Regions from separate parts of the Saccharopolyspora terrae genome, predicted to be linked through region 3. Evidence: riboswitches for the same ligand, from Rfam matches in the RefSeq annotation. Region 3 holds a riboswitch; each other region holds the start of a gene.

Region 1 (6,555 bases), on a different contig from region 3:
CGAGACGATGCTCAACGACGCCCGAACCCGGGCGGAAACGCTTGAGCGGCAGGCGCGCGACAAGGCCGCCAGCCTGGAACGCGATGCGCAGCGCAAGCACGCTGAGGTGATGGGCAACATCACCAACGAGAAGAACGCCCTCGAGAAGAAGATCGAGACTCTCCGCACGTTCGAGCGCGAGTACCGCACTCGACTGCAGACCTACCTGGAGTCTCAGCTTCGCGAACTGCAGGACCGAGGCTCTGCCGCGCCAGCGGAGAGCAGCAGCAGCGGAAGCCGTTCGGGACAGCAGGCCACCAGCTACAGCTTCGGGGCCAGGGCGGCCGAAGCGGGCTGATTCCCCGTTCAAGACTTGGCACACCGGCGGTGATGGGTCGTGGCCCGTCACCGCCGGTGTCTGTCGAGAGGGGAACGGCGAGAGACGGGAAAGCTAGTGCTGCTGGTCGTTCTGCTGCTGGTCCTGGTGGCCGCCGCGACGTTGGTGGCGGCGGTGCTCGGCGGAGGCTCCGGCCTCGCGTGGATCTCGGTCCTGGCCAGCGCTCTCGGGGCGGCGCTGCTGATCGCAGACCGGATCAGGGCCCGTCGAGGGAGCACGAAGACCGCCCCGGCCCGGCCTCTGGGCGCGGAGCCGGGTGAGGAACGCAGCAACGCGGCCGAGGCGGCCGATCCGGACGCCGAGGTCGTGGTGGTCGACGAACGTCCGCGCTACCACGTGCGGACCTGCGAGTGGCTCGGTGACGCGGAGACGCTGTCGCTGAAGCTCGGCGAGGCGCGGGAGCTCGGCTTCACGCCGTGCGCCCGGTGCGCGCCCAACGCGACGATCGCGGCGGAGTCCGGCCGGAGCCGGTGAAAACCACTGGCGAGATCCCGGTACTCTGTGAAGACCAGGCGTTGATCCGGCCATCACCGGGGAGCCTCCGGAAGAACGGGCACCTGCGGGCGCCTCAGTAGAACCGGACGGGTCCGGCCCGTCACAGCCGGCAATCGAGTGGCCGTCGGCGTTCGCGCCGCCGGCAAGCGGGGTGGTACCGCGGTGCCCGGTGAGTCCGGGACGTCGTCCCCGTCCTCCAGGGCGGCAACGACACATTGCGAGGAGCAGCTCCGCGATGGCATACCCCAAGGTTTCCTTCGGCGCGTCCGATGAGCGCGGCGTGGCGGCCCAGCCCGCGTTCCCGGCGATCGAACGCCAGGTGCTGGACTTCTGGGCCGACGACAAGACCTTCCGCGCCTCCATCGACGCGCGCGAGGCGGGCCACAACGGCTCCAACGAGTACGTCTTCTACGACGGCCCGCCGTTCGCCAACGGCCTGCCGCACTACGGCCACCTGCTCACCGGCTACGTCAAGGACGCGGTTCCGCGCTACCAGACGATGCGCGGCAAGCGGGTCGAGCGCCGGTTCGGCTGGGACACCCACGGCTTGCCCGCCGAGGTCGAGGCGGAGAAGCAGCTCGGCATCACCTCGAAGTCCGAGATCGACAACATGGGCATCGCCGCGTTCAACGAGGCGTGCAAGACCTCCGTGCTGCGCTACACCGCCGAGTGGGAGGACTACGTCACCCGCCAGGCGCGCTGGGTGGACTTCGAGAACGACTACAAGACGCTCGACCTGGACTACATGGAAAGCGTCATGTGGGCGTTCAAGACCCTGTGGGACAAGGGTCTGGTCTACGAGGGGTACCGGGTCCTCTGGTACTGCTGGCGCTGCGAGACGCCGCTGTCCAACACCGAGACCCGCATGGACGACGGCTACCGGCCGCGCCAGGACCCGGCGGTGACGGTGGGCCTGCGCCTGACCGCGCCCGGGACGGACCTCGACGGCGCGCTGGCGCTGGTGTGGACGACGACGCCGTGGACCCTGCCGTCCAACCTGGCCGCCGCCGTGCACCCCGAGGTCGACTACGCGCTGGTCGCGCCCGCCGAGAGCACCGAGCGCTACCTGCTCGCCGAAGCGCGGTTGCCCGCCTACGCCCGCGAGCTCGGCGAGGACATCGCCGACCGCGTCGTGGCCCGGTACAAGGGCTCGGACCTGCTGGGCACTGGCTACGAGCCGCCGTTCGACTTCTTCGTCGGCCGGGAGAACGCCCACCAGGTGCTGGCCGCCGACTACGTCACCACCGACGACGGCACCGGGATCGTGCACATCGCACCGGCTTTCGGTGAGGACGACAAGCTCGTCACCGACGCCGCCGACATCGTGCCGGTCGTCCCGGTGGACGCGCACGGCAAGTTCACCGCCGAGGTGCCGCCGTTCGAGGGCATGCAGGTCTTCGACGCCAACAAGCACATCGCCCGCGACCTCAAGGACCGCGGTCTGCTGCTGCGCCACGAGACCTACGACCACCAGTACCCGCACTGCTGGCGCTGCGACAACGCGCTGATCCAGCGGGCGGTGTCGTCCTGGTTCGTGGCCGTGAGCCAGTTCAAGGACCGGATGGTCGAGCTCAACAAGCACATCAACTGGGTTCCCTCGCACATCCGCGACGGCCAGTTCGGCAAGTGGCTGGAGAACGCCCGCGACTGGAACATCTCGCGGAACCGGTACTGGGGTTCGCCGATCCCGGTGTGGGTCTCCGACGACCCCGAGCACCCGCGCACCGACGTCTACGGTTCGCTGGACGAGCTCGAACGCGACTTCGGGGTGCGGCCGACGAACCTGCACCGCCCGGAGATCGACGAGCTGACCCGGCCCAACCCGGACGACCCGACCGGCAAGTCGACGATGCGCCGGGTGCCGGAGGTGCTGGACTGCTGGTTCGAGTCGGGCTCGATGCCGTTCGCGCAGGTCCACTACCCGATGGAGAACGCGGAGTGGTTCGAGCACCACTTCCCGGGTGACTTCATCGTCGAGTACCACGGCCAGACCCGCGGCTGGTTCTACACGCTGCACGTGCTGGCCACGGCGCTGTTCGACCGGCCGGCGTTCAGCAACGTGGTGGCGCACGGCATCGTGCTGGGCCACGACGGGCTGAAGATGTCGAAGTCCAAGAAGAACTACCCGGACGTCAACGAGGTCTTCGACCGCGACGGTTCCGACGCGATGCGCTGGTTCCTGATGTCGAGCCCGATCCTGCGCGGCGGCGACCTGGTCGTCACCGAGCGGGGCATCCGGGACGCGGTGCGCCAGGCGGTGCTGCCGCTGTGGAACTCCTGGTACTTCCTCGCGCTCTACGCCAACGCCGAGGGCGTCAGCGGGGAGTTCCGCACCGACAGCGAGCACGTGCTCGACCGCTACGTGCTGGCCAAGACCCACGAGCTGGTCGGCGACGTGCAGTCCTCGATGGACTCGCTGGACCTGGCGACCGCGACCGCGAACGTGCGGGAGTTCCTGGAGGTGCTGACCAACTGGTACGTGCGCCGCTCCCGGGACCGGTTCTGGGCGGGCGACAAGGACGCGATCGACACGCTGCACACCGTGCTGGAGGTGACCTGCCGGGTGGTGGCCCCGCTGCTGCCGCTGACCGCCGAGGCGGTGTGGCGCGGGCTCACCGGCGGCCGCTCGGTGCACCTGACCGACTGGCCGCTCGTGGACGAGCTGCCCGCGGACGCCGCGCTGGTGTCGGCGATGGACCAGGTGCGGCAGGTGTGCTCCTCGGCGCTGGCGCTGCGCAAGTCCAACAAGCTGCGGGTCCGGCTGCCGCTGGCCTCGCTGGTGGTGGCCACGCCGGAGGCCGAGGCGCTGCGCCCGTTCGCCGACCTGATCAGCGACGAGGTCAACGTCAAGGGCCTGGAGCTGAGCACCGACGTGGCCGCGCACGGTCACTTCGAGATCGCGGTCAACGCCCGCGCGGCCGGTCCGCGGTTGGGCAAGGACGTGCAGACCGTGATCAAGGCCGTCAAGGCCGGTGATTGGCAGCACCGCGGGTCCACTGTGGTCGCCGCCGGCATCGAGCTGCAGGAGGGCGAGTTCACCGAGCGGCTGGTCTCGACCGACTCCGGTGCCGCTGCGGCGCTGCCGGGCGGTGACGGGCTGGTCGTGCTGGACACCGACGTCACGCCGGAGCTGGCGGCCGAGGGCTTGGCCCGCGACGTCGTCCGGGTGATCCAGAACGCCCGCAAGGACGCCGGTTTCGAGGTCTCGGACCGCATCACGGTCGTCGTCGAGGCCCCGGCCGAGGTGGTCGAGGCGGTCGAGGCGCACCGCGAGTTCATCGCGGGCGAGACCCTCGCCGACGCGGTCAACCCCGGCGACGCGGCCGACGCCGCCATCGGCACCGTCGGCGACGGCGTGGAGGTCAAGGTCGCGGTCTCCCGCGTCTGATCCCGCTTTCGCGCGTCGAGGCCCCGGGAGCCCGCTCCCGGGGCCTCTTTCGCGCGACAGGGATGAACCGTTCATGATCGGGCTCGATCGCCCGTTGCCCACGAAGTGGGACGGCGTTGTCGTGGAGCGGGGTGAGGCGCTAGCCTTCGCCGCGAAGGTCATGAGTGCCAGCGTCAAGCCCCGGCTTGCTGGCCGGCAACCCTCCTACCGCGGTGGGGTGCCCCGGGTGAAGACCTGGCCGGTCGCGCAGTGCGGCTCGGCAAGCGCGGGCCCGCCGAGGGCCCTCGAGGCCCCGGGAGGGTCGCGATGTCTTCAGCCGTCATCGATGTTCCGAGCCAGTCCGTCGCCGTTCCCGGCGTGGTCGGATCCGGACTGCGAGTTCCCCTGGTCACCGGCGGAACCGCGAACTACGCCAACCTCGACCACGCCGCCAGCGCCCCCTGCCTGTCGGCCGTGCGCGACGCCGTGGACGAGCTGCTGCCGTACTACGCCAGCGTGCACCGGGGTGCCGGGTTCGCCTCGCAGGTGTGCACCCGGGTCTACGAGGGCGCGCGCCAGGTGCTGCTGGACTTCGCCGGAGCCCGCCAGGGCGACGAGGTCGTGTTCACCCGCAACACCACCGACGCGCTGAACCTGCTGGCCTCGGCCGTCCCGCGCGGCACCTCGGTGGTCGTGTTCGACACCGTGCACCACGCCGCGCTGCTGCCCTGGCGCAACGTCCGCCGCATCCCCGCTCCCGAGACGCCCGCCGACGCGGTCGCCGCCCTGGACGCGGCGCTGGGCGAGTGCCCGGAGGGGCCGCGGCTGGCCGTGCTGACCGGGGCCTGCAACGTCACCGGCGAGCTGTGGCCGGTCGCCGAGCTCGCCCGCGTCGCCCGCCGCCGGGGAGCCCGGACCGTGCTGGACGCCGCGCAGCTCGCGCCGCACCGCCCGATCCGCCTCGCCGAGCTCGACGTCGACTACGCCGCCTTGTCCGGCCACAAGCTCTACGCCCCCTTCGGCGCCGGGGCCCTGATCGGCCGCGCCGACTGGCTCAACGCCGCGGACCCCTACCTCGCCGGGGGTGGCGCGACCCGCGCGGTCAACGAGCGCGCGGTCAGCTGGACCACCGGTCCCGAGCGGCACGAGGCGGGCTCGCCCAACACCGTCGGCGTGCACGCCCTGGCCACCGCCTGCCGCACCTTCGCCACCCGGTGGGAGGGCGTCGTCGAGCACGAGTCCTCGCTGCTCAGCCGCCTGCGCGCGGGTCTGGCCGAGATCCCCGGGCTGCGCGAGCTGAGCCTGTTCGGCACCGGGCACGACCGGGTGGGCGTCGTCAGCTTCACCATCGACGGGCAGGACCCGGGCCTGATCGCCGCCGCGCTGTCGGCCGAGCACGCCATCGGCGTCCGCGACGGCCTGTTCTGCGCCCACCTGGGCACCAAGAACCTGCTGGCCCGAGCGGGTGCGGACGCCGAGCGGGCGCTGCGCGTCAGCATCGGTCTCGGCACCACGGCCGAGCACGTCGACCGCCTCGTCGCGGCCCTGAAGTCCCTGGTCGCCGAGGGGCCCGCGACGACCTACCGGCAGGTGGACGGCCGCTGGGAGCCCGTCGACGACCAGCGCCCGCTACCGCCGTTCCTGCCCTGAACGAGCGACAGAAGTCGAATTTCGCGCGAAATTCGACGGCGGCGCCCCAAGGTCGAATTTCGCGCGAAATTCGAAACGCAGGCTCGAATCGGGCCTTGAACTGCACAGACACTCCCGGGCGCGTGGGGGGATTCGAATTTCGCGCGAAATTCGAAGGTGAAGTTTCGGCGTCGAACTTCGCGCGAAGTTCGACTGAGCCCGGGCGTGGCGGTCCTGGTGCGCCGGTGTTCATCCGGGTCGGGGACAATGGTGGCGTGAGCACCGAGCACCCACCCTCTGAGCAGGCGTCCTCCACGTCGGAGTCCGCCGGGACCAACCCGCCCGCGGACGCACCGAAGGGTGCGCCCCGGAAGCTGCTGGCGCTGCTGTTCGGAGTGGCGGCGGTCGGGCTGGCCCTGGACGTGGTGACCAAGATCGCCGTGGTCGCCAACCTGGAGGGCAACCCGCCGGTGAAGGTGCTCGGCGGCCTGTTCTACCTCGACGTGCTCCGCAACCCCGGTGCCGCGTTCTCGATGGCCACCGGCCTGACCTGGCTGCTCGCGCTGCTCGCCATCGCCGTGGTCGGCGTGATCGTGTGGCTGGCGCCGAAGCTGCGCTCGCCGGGCTGGGCCGTGGGCCTGGGCCTGGTGCTCGGCGGTGCCTGCGGCAACCTCGGCGACCGGCTGTT
Region 2 (6,555 bases), on a different contig from region 3:
GGTGCTGCTGCGCTTGCTGGGCATGGGGCCGGTGGTCTGCGCGCTGGGCGCGGGTGCGGCGCTGATCGGGTTCGTCGGGCTGACCGGACCCGAACCGAGCGTGCTGCGGGCCGCGGTGATGGGAGCCATCACGCTGCTCGCGCTGGTGCTGGGCCGTCGGCGCTCTGCGCTGCCCGCGCTGGCGGCGAGCGTGATCGGGTTGCTGCTCCTGCTGCCGGAGCTGGCGGTCAGCGCGGGGTTCGCCCTGTCGGTCGCGGCCACGGCGGGCCTGGTGCTGCTGGCGCCGGTGTGGGCGGCGGCGTTGCGGGCGCGCGGCGTGCCGGCCGGGCTGGCCGAGGCGGTCGCGGTTCCGGTGGCCGCGCACGTGGTCACCGCGCCGTTGATCGCCGCGATCTCCGGAGGCGTGAGCCTGGTGGCGGTGCCGGCCAACCTGCTGACGGCGCCGGTGATCGCCCCGGCGACGGTGTTCGGCGTGCTGGCCACCGTCATCGCACCGGTGTCGACGTGGGCGGCGGCGGTCGGTGTCGTGCTGGCCGGACCGGAGTTGGAGTGGGTGCTGCTGGTCGCCGACCGCGCCTCGGCGGTGCCGGGCGCGGTGTTCGACTGGCCGACGGGCACCGGCGGTGGACTGCTGCTGGCGGTCCTGCTGCTGGTGGGGTTGATCGCGTTGCGAGGAAGGAGGATTCGGCTGCTCGCGGTGGTCGCGGTGCTGCTCAGCGCGCTGGTCGTGCTGCCGGTGCGCACCATGCTCCCGGGCTGGCCTGCGCAGGGCTGGAGCGTGGTGGCCTGCGACGTGGGGCAGGGCGACGGACTGGTGCTGGCGACCGGGAGACCGGAGGAAGCCGTCGTGGTCGACACCGGCCCGGACCCGCGCCGGGCGTCGAACTGCCTGCGGCGCCTGGGGATTCGCCGGGTGTCGATGGCGGTGCTCACGCACCTGCACGCCGACCACGTCAGCGGCCTGCGCACGGTGCTGGGCGAGATCCCGGTCGGTGCGGTGGCGATCGGGCCGTTGCGCGAACCGGAGTGGGCCTTCGACGACCTGGTGCGCGACACCCGCGCGCACCGCACGCCGATCGTCACCCTGCAGGCCGGGCAGCGGCTGGCGTGGCCTGGTCTCGTGCTCGACGTCCTCGCGCCCGATCCGGGCGTGACCCGCACGCAGACCGCCGACGACGCCAACGATGCGTCGCTGGTGATCCGCGCGACCACCCCGGCGGGGCGCGTGCTGCTCACCGGTGACGTGGAGCTGCCGGGGCAGGGGCGTCTGGTGTCCTCCGGCGCGGATCTGCGAGCGGACGTGCTCAAGGTTCCGCACCACGGATCCCGTTACACGACACCGCGCTTCCTGCGGGCGGTGCGGCCGAGGCTCGCGCTGATCAGCGTCGGCGCGGGCAACGACTACGGGCACCCGAACCCGTTCGTGATCGACACGCTGGCCCGCGCGGGCACCCGGGTGCTGCGCACCGACCAGGAAGGAGACATCGCGGTCCTGCCCGGGCCGCAAGGACCTCGGTTCGTCGCACGCGGAGACCCGCTGCGCGCCACCGACAACTGAGCGTCCGAAGTGGACGAAAAGGTGGGTGGCGTCCCGTCGGGACACCACCCACCCTTGAGAGAGGAGGATTCGCCTACAACTGAATCAGAGGCCGAGCGCCTGGTTCACCGACTCGGTGGTCGGGGCGACGGTGGCCTTCGGGCCGAGCTCGCCCTCGACGGCGTCCAGGGTCTTGAGGCCGTCACCGGTGATCAGCAGGACCGTCTCGGCGTCCGGGTCGATCTTGCCGGCCTCGATGAGCTTCTTGGCGGTCGCCACGGTCACGCCACCGGCGGTCTCGGCGAAGATGCCCTCGGTGCGGGCCAGCAGGCGGATGCCGGCGCGGACCTCGTCGTCGGTGACGTCCTCGATGGCACCGCCGGTCTTGCGGACGATGTCGAGCACGTACGGACCGTCGGCGGGGGCGCCGATGGCCAGCGAGCGGGCGATGGTGTCCGGCTTGACCGGCTGCACGACGTCGTGGCCGTTGCGGAAGGCGGTGGAGACCGGGGAGCAGCCCGAGGCCTGCGCGCCGAAGATCTTCACCGGGCTCTCGTCGACCAGGCCGACCTGGGCGAACTCGTTGAAGCCCTTGTAGACCTTGGTCAGCTGCGAGCCGGAGGCGATCGGCACCACGATCTGCTCGGGGATGCGCCAGCCCAGCTGCTCGGCGACCTCGAAGGCCAGGGTCTTGGAGCCCTCGGAGTAGTAGGGCCGGACGTTGACGTTGACGAACGCCCAGTCCTCGTGCTCGCCGGCGAGCTCGGTCGCGAGCCGGTTGACGTCGTCGTAGTTCCCGTCGACGGCCAGCAGCGAGCCGTCGTAGACCGCGCTCATCAGGATCTTGGCGCGCTCGAGGGTCTTGGGCACCAGCACGACCGAGTCCCAGCCGGCGCGGGCAGCGGCGGCGGCCACGGCGTTGGCGAGGTTGCCGGTCGACGGGCAGGCCAGCACCTTGAAACCGAACTCGCGGGCGGCGGCCAGTGCGACGGCGACGACGCGGTCCTTGAAGGAGTGCGTGGGGTTGCCGGTGTCGTCCTTGATCCAGATCTTCTTCACGCCGAGGGCCTTGGCGAGGTTGTCCGCCTGGATCAAGCGGGTACAGCCGGGCTCGGTGTTCGGGATCTGGTCGACGTTGCCGGGAACCGGCAGGAACTGCTTGTAGCGCCAGATCGACCGCGGACCGGCCTCGATCTCCTCGCGGCGGATCTTGCCGAAGTCGTAGGCGACCTCAAGTGGCGAGAAGTCTTCGAGGGAGACGAATTCGGGGGCCAGCGGCTGCCGGTGCCCCTCTTCCTTGGACACCAGTTCGACGGCGTTGCCGAGATCGAACTTCTTGCCGGCGGTCGTGTTGGCGGGGGCAGCAGCAGTCATCGCGCGAGGTCCTCTCCTCATCTGTCCCGCGGACGGGTCGGAATTGGCACCTGTTCCGTCCGTGACCTCGCGCCGGTTTTTTGCACGATGCAGCGGACGAACGGTTGCCGGGGCTTCAACGGGCCGTTCCCTCTGCCCCTCTGGATGAGCTATTCGGTTGTGAGGGCAACGTTAGTTGAACGAATGCATTCCTGGCCAGTGCGCATCCAGATGGCGAGACTGTCGCGGGCCCGTGGGACCATTGCTCCATGAGCTCACCGACCGTTGTCGCGGACCCGCTGCACTTGGTTCTCGGAGACGAAGAGCTGCTGGTGGAGCGCGCGATGTGGGCTGCGGTCGGGGCAGCCCGAGCGGCCGATCCGGAGGCCGATTTCAGCAGGGTGAAGGTGAGTGAGCTCACCCCTCCGGAGCTGGCCGAAATGCTGAGTCCCTCGCTGTTCGCAGAGGCTCGCGTGCTGGCGATCGAATCGGCGCAGGACGCCGGAAAGGAGATCGCCGAGGCCTTGCTGCTGCACGCCAAGCAACCGGCCGAGGGCGTGACCCTGATCGTCCTGCACAACGGTGGCGGGCGGGCCAAGCACGCCAAGGAACTGCCCAACGCGCTGAAGAAGGTCGGCGCCCGGGTCACCGAGTGCAAGAAGCTCACCAAACCCGCCGACCGCGAGGCGTTCGTCCGCGACGAGATCCGCCGCGCAGGCGGCAAGTCCGACTCCGGCGGGGTCAGCGCGCTGATCGAGGCGGTCGGCTCGGACCTGCGGGAGCTGTCGGCTGCGGCCTCGCAGCTGGTGGCCGACACCGGCGGCAAGATCGACGCGGACGCGGTCGGCCGCTACTACCGGGGCCGCGCCGAGGTGACGGGGTTCGCCGTCGCGGAGAAGGCCGTGGTCGGGGACCGTGCCGGCGCTCTTGAAGCGCTGCGCTGGGCGATCCAGCTCGGCGTGCCGCACGTGCTCATCGCCGACGCCCTCGCCGACTCGGTCCGCACGATCGGCCGCGTCGCGGCTGCGGGAGGGCGCAACGATCCCTACCGCCTGGCAGGCGATCTCGGCATGCCCGCCTGGAAGGTCAAGAAGGCCCAGTCGCAGTCGCGCGGCTGGACGCCGACGAGCCTGGCGGCGGCGCTGCAGGTCGTCGCCGAGGTCAACGCTGGCGTGAAGGGCATGGCCGCCGACGCCGACTACGCGCTGGAGAAGACGGTCCTGCGCCTGGTCTCGCTGCGCAACCAGCGCAACTGATCACGCCACGCCGAGCAGCACCACACCGGCGAGCACCACGACCGCGCCGGTCATCCGCCGCACCGGCTGCGCTTCGCCGAGCAGCCGCCAGGCCAGCAGCCCGGCGATGACGATGCTCAGCTCGCGCGCCGGGGCCACCAGGCTCACCGGTGCCATCTGCATCGCGAACAGCACCAGGATGTAGGCCAGGGGAGACAGCAGTCCGACGGCGAGGATCTCCCGCCGGTGCTCGGCCCAGATCCGCGCGAGCGCACCGCGCCGCCGTGCGGCGTAGGGCGCGAGCATGGCGCTGCGCGAGAGGTTGTTGGCCCAGTCGAACAGCAGCGGTGACAGCGCCAGCCCGGTCACGGCGTGCGCGTCCCACACCGTGTAGGTCGCGATCAGCGCTCCGGTCAGCAGTCCGAACCCGACTCCGGCGAGGTTCGCCCCGGCGCGCGGCATCCCGTCGGACAGACCGATCACGAAGACTCCGGCGACGACCAGCACGCCGCCGCACACCCCGAGCCATCCCGGCCGCTCGTGCAGCACCAGCACCGCCACCAGCATCGACAGCATCGGCCCGGTACCCCTGGCCAGCGGGTACACCACGGACATGTCGCCGACGGCGTAGCCGTGCTGCAGCAGCAGGAAGTAGCCGAGGTGGATGACGGCGCTGACCAGCACGCCCACCAGCCACGCGCCCAGCGGGGGAGCACCGCTGATCAGCAGCGCACCCGCGGCCACCGGCAGGTACAGCACGGCCGAGCAGGTCGCGGTCAGCCACACGAAACCCGGCCCGGACGAGCCGGCGCGCTTGGCGAAGAAGTTCCAGCCCGCGTGCGCGAAAGCGGCCAGGACCACGAGAACGACTGCGGCAGCGCCCATGAATCCGGGGAGCTTAGTTCCGGTCAGCCGCTGAGCGCGATCTTCCAGCCGAGGCTGATCACGAGTCCGACCACGACCGTCAGGAACACCCGTCGCACGAACGCCGATCCGCGACCGGCGGCCAGCGTCGCGCCGAGCACGCTGCCCGCAATGTTGCTGGCGGCCATCACGAGCCCCAGACCCCACAGGACCTTGCCGGCCGGGATGAAGAAGAACAGCGCGCCCAGGTTGGTGGCCACGTTGACGACCTTCGCGGTCGCCGAGGCGGTGACGAAGGCGAAGCCGACCAGGCTGACCAGCCAGAACACCAGGAACGAGCCGGTTCCCGGCCCGGCGATGCCGTCCCAGAACCCGATCACCGCGCCGCCGAGCAGCATCAGCACCAGCTGGAGCCGACGCGCGAACCGGGGAGCGTGCACCGAGCCGAGATCGGGCTTGCGCCACGTGTAGATGCCGACCACGACCAGCGCGACCAGCACCACGACGTTGAGCACCGACGAGGGCAGCGCATCGGCCAGCGCCGCCCCGCCCAGCGATCCGACCAGCGCCACCAGGGCCATCGGCAGCGCGGCCCGCCAGTCCATCGGGGTGCGCTTGGCGTAGGTGCGGGCCGCGGCCGAGGTCCCGGCGATCGCGGCGACCTTGCTGGTGGCCAGCGAGTAGACGACCTCGCCGCCGGGCAGCAGCATCAGCATCGCGGGCAGCTGGATGAGGCCACCGCCGCCGACGATCGCGTCCACGGCTCCGGCGAGGAACGCCGCCGCGCAGAGGAACAGCAGCCCGGCGAGGGTGAGATCGGCGAATCCGGGCCAGTTCAACGCGGTCAGCACGAGGCATCACCGTATGGCCTGCGCACAGCGGATTCCGAGCGGTTGTGAGCGTCCTCGCGGCACGCGGACCACCCGGCGAACGCGCAGGTGAGCCTTGTTAGCATGAATGACCGTGTCGTACGGCATTCCGCCGTGGAGGAAAACCGGTCTTCGGGCCGGGCCGATTCGAGTGCGGCACGTGATTCGACTGACGAGGAAGAGGCGCACCAGTGGCCAACATCAAGTCCCAGATGAAGCGGATCAAGACCAACGAGGCGAACCGCCAGCGCAACAAGGCCGTGAAGACCACGCTGAAGTCCGCCATCCGCAAGTTCCGCGCGGCCGCTGACGCCGGCGAGAAGGACAAGGCCGCCGAGCTGCAGCAGACCGCCGGTCGTCTGCTGGACAAGGCCGCGAGCAAGGGCGTCATCCACAAGAACCAGGCCGCCAACAAGAAGTCGGCGATGGCCGCCCGCGTGAACAAGATCTGAGTTTTCTCAGTCGACGAGAGGGCCCCTTTCCCGCAGCGGGAAAGGGGCCCTCTCGCGTCTCACCAGTCGTGCATCGAGCCGTCGCGACGGCGGTTCACCGGCAGGTACCGCGGCTCGTAGGGGAACCTCTCCGCGGCCTCCTCGTCGACCCACACGCCGAGTCCGGGTTCGTCGCTGGGGTGCAGGTAGCCGTTGGCGAAGGTGTACCCGGAGCGGAACACCTCCGCGGTCTGCTCGGTGTGGCC
Region 3 (6,555 bases):
GCTCGCTGTAGCCACCACGGCCACGGCTGAGCGAGTGTTCGGCCTCGAACAGGGGTAATCACAGCCCTGTAGTCCCCTACGCTGCGGTTTCTGGTAGGAGGTCTCCTCCTGCGCCCGCTTGCGGTCCGCACGCCGACTCCTACCGTCCACAGTGGAAGCCGGAACGGGGGGACACCCCGAACTCCGCGGGGAACTCGACTGCGGAGGTCCTCCCACACCGGAACCATCGGTTGTGAGGATGTGCAGTGAAGTTGCATAGATTCACGAAGTGGACCGTGGCGGCTGCTGTCGCCATCAGCGGTAGCGCCCTGGTCGCGGTGGCCCCGAACGCCGCGGCAGCCCCGAATGACGATCGAGCTGCGGTGTGGGACCGGCTCGCGAGGTGCGAGTCCGGCGGCAACTGGGCGGCCAACACCGGAAACGGCTACTACGGCGGCCTGCAGTTCAACCGCAGCACCTGGGCGGCTCACGGCGGTGAGCGGTACAACCGCTACCCGCATCGCGCGTCGCGCGAGCAGCAGATCGAGATCGCGCAGAAGGTGCGCGACGCCCGCGGCGGTTACGGCGCCTGGCCGGCGTGCTCGCGGAAGCTGGGTCTGCCGCGATGACGTGAAGTCGCCGCAACAACGCGAAAGATCGTCGCGAGGGGAATTCGTTTCCCTCGTGCGTGGGGAGGGGAGGTTCGGCCCGAGCGCGCTCCGTGCTCGGGCCGAACCGATGTCTGGAGCCGTTCTCGCTGGCCCGCACCCCCGTTGATCATGGGTTACAGCGCCTTTCGGCCGCGTGTTATATGTCACGCAAGCGACTCAGGTCGCGGCTAACGAATCCTGTAGGTGCCCCCCGAATGGACTAATTTTTACCGATCTTGATTACAGATCGTGTCGGGTTGCGTGGCAAACAAGCGTAATCGGACTCACATGTCCGAATCGGGTCCTTGGCGGCCCCGCATGATCACGGTAGAGTCTCGGCCCCGTAACCGATGACAACCAGTCATGGGGAACGCCCGTTAGTCTCGCCGGTGTACGTCGGGGAAGTCTGCGGTGAGCGCAAGGAGCTCGCGGCGGACTAGGCGGCAATTGGCTTGCGGGAGTCGGATACAGACACGAAGCACGAAGGTTGTGCGCACGCGAGGACCGAGAGGGGTTGCGCGAGAAACATGAACTCGCCCAACGCTTCTCACGTTCAGTTCTTCGCGGTCGCGACTTTGCGCCTTCGGGAGGTAACGACCCTGTGAACGGACGTGGCGAGCCCAGCCATGCCGGTTTCGCGACCCCGCGGAACGACGGCTACTGGGCCGATTCCTTTGACGCGGCGACTGACTGGTTCACCCCGGTCCAGCCGACCGAGCAGCACACCGCGGTAGGACTGCTCGACCGCCCGGACCCGCAGTGGTCCGACGAGCACCCGAGCTTCCCGCCGGGCGCTTTCGAGATCACCCCGCAAGACGTCTACGACGTGCTCGGCCCCGACGCCGAGGACGTGCTCGCGACGGCCGAGATCGACGTCGACGAGGTCATCCGGCTGATCAACGCCGAGACGACCGTCCTGCCGCCGATGGACTTCCTCGAGGCGATGCCCGAGGGCGAGGCGGGCGCCGTCCCGCCGCAGCAGGTCACCGAGGCGATGACCGTCTGGAAGCGCCGCTTCCTCAAGGGCGCGGTCGCCGGTGTGCTGCTGAGCTTGACCGGCACCGGTGGCGCCGCCGCCGCGATGGACAAGTCGGTCACCGTCGAGGTGGACGGGCAGACGCGCACCGTCAACACCTACGACGACACCGTGGGCGAGGTCCTGGAGGACCAGGGCATCCGAGTCGGCGCGCACGACGCGCTGAGCCCCTCCCCGCAGGCCGAGGTCGGCCACGGCGAGACGATCACCCTCGACCGCGGTCGCCTTCTCAAGCTCAACGTCGACGGCGAGGTCCGCGAGGAGTGGGTCCGCTCGGTGACCGTCGAGCAGGCCCTGCGCCAGCTCGGCGTCAACGCCGACGGTGCCGTCCTCAACGCCGACCGCAACATGCCGGTGCCCGAGCAGGGCATGGAGCTGTCGGTCCGCACGCAGAAGGACATCACGCTCATCGACGGCAGTGGTGCGCCGCAGCAGCTGACCACCACCGCCGCCAACATCGACGAGCTCGTCAAGGAGCGCAAGCTCAAGCTCGGTCCGGATGACAAGGTCACCCCGGGCGCCGACGCCAAGCTGGTCACCGGCGCCGAGGTGCGCATCGACCGGCTGCAGAGCTCCGTGATCAGCGTGACCGTGCCGGTTCCGCCGCCGGTCCGCGAGATCGTCGACAACTCGATGTTCAAGGGCGAGGAGCGGGTCGAGTCTCCCGGCGAGGCCGGCGAGAAGATCCAGTTCACCCGCGTCTCCACGCGCAACGGCGAGGAGTCGGGGCGCGAGGTCATCGACGAGAAGGTCACCAAGGCGCCGGTCGAGAAGGTCGTCCGCGTCGGTGGCAAGGCCGCGCCCAACAGCGCGGTCTGGGACAAGCTCGTCCAGTGCGAGGCGACCGGCAACTGGGCCATGAACAGCGGCAACGGTTACTACGGTGGCCTGCAGTTCGACAAGTCCACCTGGGACGCCTACGGCGGCGACCAGTACGCCCCGTACCCGCACCAGGCCAGCCGCGAGCAGCAGATCGCGGTCGCCGAGAAGGTCCGCGACGCCCGCGGAGGCAGCTACGGCGCCTGGCCGTCCTGCTCCTCCAAGCTCGGCCTGGACTGACGAGAACTGTGCACCGCTCATCGTGCGTAGCGGTGCGAGTAGCGGAACCTCAGCGGCTCTCTGGACTGCGGGTGCCACTCCTGATGTATGTCCAATACACGGCGGAGTGGCTGTCCTCGCCAGAGAGCCGCTGAGAACCCGCGGCGGTGCGAGTTGCCAGGTGGGGCGAAGAGAGAGCGGCTTCGCCGCTTCGACCTGGTGAGATTGGTCGAAACCGGCGCGGGTAGGTTCATCGGCGTGGATGAGCAGGGGGCGTCTTTGCTGGGGCCGGCCGACGTGCGCCGGTTGGCCGACGAGCTCGGCATCAAACCGACGAAGAAGCTCGGTCAGAACTTCGTGCACGACCCGAACACGGTGCGCCGCATCGTCTCGGCGGCCGAGGTCGGCCCCGACGACGTCGCGCTGGAGGTCGGTCCCGGCCTGGGCTCGCTGACGCTCGCGCTGCTCCCGGTCGCCGGTGCGGTCACCGCCGTGGAGATCGACCCGGTCCTGGCTGAGCGGCTGCCGCGCACGGCTCAGGAATTCGCGCCGCAGCTGGCCGACCGGCTGACCGTGCTGCCCGCCGACGCGCTGCGGGTCCAGGCGGCCGACTTCCCGAAGCCGCCGACGGCGCTGGTCGCCAACCTGCCCTACAACGTCGCGGTGCCCGTGGTGCTGCACCTGCTGGCCGAGTTGCCGAGCCTGCGCAAGGGGCTGGTCATGGTCCAGTCCGAGGTCGCCGACCGGATGGCCGCCGAGCCCGGCAGCCGCGTCTACGGCGTGCCGAGCGCGAAGGCGGCCTGGTACGCCGACGTGCGCCGCGCGGGCCCGGTGCCGCGCAAGGTGTTCTGGCCGGTGCCGAACGTGGACTCCGGGCTGGTCTCCTTCCACCGCGTCGACCCGCCGTCGAGCGCCTCGCGGCAGGACGTCTTCCGCGTGGTGGACGCCGCCTTCGCGCAGCGGCGCAAGACGTTGCGCGGCGCGCTGTCCGGGTGGGCCGGTTCGGCGGCTCGGGCGGAGGAGCTGTTGCGCGCGGCCGGGATCGACCCGACGACGCGCGGAGAGCAGTTGCGGATCGCCGATTTCGCCCGGATCGCGGAGGCCGCGTCATCCGGGTCGAGCAGCTGAACCACTCGTCCGGCGGCTTGCGGCCACGCGCTGCTACATCACTGAGGGTGACGAAAACGCCACCCTCTGCGGAAAAATTCCCGCTCCGCTCGGTATGTGATGTGGCAAACGATTTCGGTCAGTGACTGCTATCAGCTTGCGTCGGGCCCTGTCGATGGGGTCTACTATTCGGGAAATCCATCCCGAGCGGCTGAGAGACCTGGCTTGTTGACGCCGCAGCAACCACCCATCGCGGGCAGGTGCTAACGCCAGGACCGATGGAGTAGCTGTGGATTCCAACGCGCGGTTAGCGAACCTGTCTGCCACCGGCGACGCCCGGTTCGAGGTACCCCACATCAGGGAACTGCTCACGCAGCGACGGTTCATCGACCACGGAAGGCGCACGACCTGCGCCTGTCGTCGCGAGATGTGACCTGGCCCTTCCCCTCTTCCTTTTCCCTTAGAAGTTCCCCATGGCTGCTGCCCGAACGCGGGCGCGGCCATCGCGAGCTGATGTGGAGCAGATCGTGATCTCAGTCGAGAACCTGACCAAGTCGTTCCAGCACAACGGCAGCACCGTCCGCGCCCTCGACGGCGTGTCGATGGAGGTCAACGCGGGTTCGGTGTGCGGCGTGGTCGGACCGAGCGGAGCGGGGAAGTCGACGCTGGCCCGGTGCATCGCGCTGCTGGAGAAGCCCGACGGCGGTGCCATCCGCGTCGACGGCACCGACCTCGTGTCGCTGGACGGCAAGGCCCTGCGCGCCGCTCGCAGGCAGATCGGCGTTGTGCCGCAAGGTGATTCGCTGCTGCGCCAGCGCACCGCCGCGGGCAACGTCGCGCTGCCGCTGGAGGCCGCCGGCATCGGCGGTCCGCAGCGGCGCAACCGCGTCGGCGAACTCCTCGACCTCGTCGGCCTGACCGACAAGGCGTCGGTCTACCCGGACCAGCTCTCCGGTGGGCAGCGCCAGCGCATCGCGGTCGCCCGCGCGCTGGCGGCCAAGCCCTCGGTGCTGCTGGCCGATGAGCCGACCTCCGCGCTGGACCCGTCCACCACCGACTCGGTGCTGACCGTGCTCGACCGCGCGCGTGCCGAGCTCGGCGTCACCGTCCTGGTGGTCACCCACGACATGGCGGTGGTGCGCAAGATCGCCGACGACGTCGCGGTGCTCGAAGACGGCCAGGTCGTCGAGCACGGCAAGGTCCTGGACCTCGTCTCCGAGCCCGGCAGCAAGGTCAGCGGCACCCTGCTGCCCCAGACCGACCAGGCCGAGTCGCTGCGCCCGACTTCGGGCCGCCACGACGTGGTCGCCGAGATCGTGCTGGTCGGCTTCGCCGCAGTGGGAGCGCTGCTCCCCGAGGCCTCCAACCGGTTCGCCGTCGACCTGGCGATCCTGGGCGGTGGCCTGACCCGCCTCGGTGACACCCCGGTCGCCAAGTTCAAGATCGGCCTGACCGGTGAGCGCTCCGAGGCGGCGCTGAAGTGGATGATCGAGCGGGACGCGCACGTCCGGCGCGCCCCGGTGAGCGTTGACGGAGTTGCTGCTGCGTGACTGATGTGACCCCCTGGTCGGAGGTCGGCGAACTACTGGGCGAGGCAACGCTCGAAACGCTTTACATGGTGCTGGTGGCGACCGTGCTGGCCGTGGTCGGCGGGTTGCCGCTGGGTGTGCTGCTGCACCTGACCTCTCCGGTCGGGCTGAACCCGAAACCGGTGCTGAACAAGGTGCTCGGCGTGATCGTGGACGTGGTGCGCTCGGTGCCCTTCGTGGTGCTGCTGGTGGTGCTGGCGTCGTTCACCCGGCTGCTGATCGGGACCTCGATCGGCAGCAGCGCGGTGATCGTTCCGCTGACCATCGGTGCGATCCCGTTCTTCGCGCGGCTGACGCAGAACGCGTTGCGCGAGGTCGGTTTCACCGTGGTGGAAGCCGCGATCACGACCGGTTCCAGCAGGCTGCGGATCGTGTGGACGGTGCTGCTCGGCGAGGCCCGAGCCGCGCTGGTCGGAGCCGTCGGCGTCACCGCGGTGGCGCTGATCGGCTACGCCGCGATGGCCGGCGCCATCGGCGGCGGTGGCCTGGGCACGACCGCGATCCAGGACGGCTACCAGGGCTACGACGACCGGATCCTCTACGGGTCCGTCGTCGTGCTGGGACTGCTGGCCTTCGCGATGCAGCTGATCACCGATCGCACCGCCAAGCTCGTCGACCGCCGGCGCACCGCCGCCGGCTGAATCCCCGGGAACCGAACCCGTTTTCTCCCGCGTCCGTCCCACGAGGACGGTGCGCGACGTCTGCCTGCCTGAAAAACAGGCTCGTTGAAAGGACGCACGACATGCGTTTGCGCTTCGCCGCACTGCTCGCCTCGGCCGGGGTTCTGCTGGCCGCTTGCGGTGGTGGTTCCGCCGCCGAAGACCCCAACGCGCCGCTGAAGATCGGCGTCAGCCCCACGCCGCACGGCGAGATCCTGCAGTACGTCGACGACAACCTGGCCCAGCAGGCCGGGATCGACATCGAGATCGAGAAGTTCGACGACTACAACCGGCCGAACGAGGCCGTCGCCAACGGCGAGCTGGACGCGAATTACTTCCAGCACGTGCCGTACCTGGAGGAGTACCGCAAGGAGCGCGGTGGCGAGTTCACCTGGATCGAGCCGGTGCACCTGGAGCCGCTGGCCGTCTACTCCAAGCAGGCCAAGTCGCTGGCCGACCTGCCCGCGGGCGCCACGGTGACGCTGTCCAACGACCCG

What was found. Region 3 has a riboswitch for S-adenosylmethionine ahead of E1181_RS10525 (methionine ABC transporter ATP-binding protein). Riboswitches for the same ligand answer to the same signal wherever they lie in the genome.
Region 1: linked by a shared signal. The riboswitch ahead of E1181_RS14810 (aminotransferase class V-fold PLP-dependent enzyme) and the one ahead of E1181_RS10525 (methionine ABC transporter ATP-binding protein) in region 3 are both predicted to bind S-adenosylmethionine.
Region 2: linked by a shared signal. The riboswitch ahead of thrC (threonine synthase) and the one ahead of E1181_RS10525 (methionine ABC transporter ATP-binding protein) in region 3 are both predicted to bind S-adenosylmethionine.

The regions. Positions count from the first base shown of each region.
Region 1 covers NZ_SMKS01000022.1:55,935-62,489, reverse strand. Annotated here, with positions in the region: gene wag31 (DivIVA-like cell division protein Wag31) at 1-337, shown strand, start outside; gene E1181_RS14820 (hypothetical protein) at 434-850, shown strand; gene ileS (isoleucine--tRNA ligase) at 1,107-4,259, shown strand; SAM riboswitch class IV at 4,416-4,531, shown strand; gene E1181_RS14810 (aminotransferase class V-fold PLP-dependent enzyme) at 4,566-5,888, shown strand; gene lspA (signal peptidase II) at 6,143-6,555, shown strand, end outside.
Region 2 covers NZ_SMKS01000029.1:63,590-70,144, forward strand. Annotated here, with positions in the region: gene E1181_RS17505 (DNA internalization-related competence protein ComEC/Rec2) at 1-1,558, shown strand, start outside; gene thrC (threonine synthase) at 1,643-2,911, opposite strand; SAM riboswitch class I at 2,926-3,062, opposite strand; gene holA (DNA polymerase III subunit delta) at 3,160-4,146, shown strand; gene E1181_RS17520 (EamA family transporter) at 4,147-5,010, opposite strand; gene E1181_RS17525 (TSUP family transporter) at 5,034-5,840, opposite strand; gene rpsT (30S ribosomal protein S20) at 6,050-6,310, shown strand; gene manD (D-mannonate dehydratase ManD) at 6,370-6,555, opposite strand, start outside.
Region 3 covers NZ_SMKS01000013.1:571-7,125, reverse strand. Annotated here, with positions in the region: gene E1181_RS10545 (TatD family hydrolase) at 1-58, shown strand, start outside; partial or broken gene E1181_RS32070 (transglycosylase family protein) at 357-608, shown strand; gene E1181_RS10535 (resuscitation-promoting factor) at 1,231-2,724, shown strand; gene rsmA (16S rRNA (adenine(1518)-N(6)/adenine(1519)-N(6))-dimethyltransferase RsmA) at 2,962-3,831, shown strand; SAM riboswitch class I at 4,006-4,095, shown strand; gene E1181_RS10525 (methionine ABC transporter ATP-binding protein) at 4,338-5,360, shown strand; gene E1181_RS10520 (methionine ABC transporter permease) at 5,357-6,040, shown strand; gene E1181_RS10515 (MetQ/NlpA family ABC transporter substrate-binding protein) at 6,142-6,555, shown strand, end outside.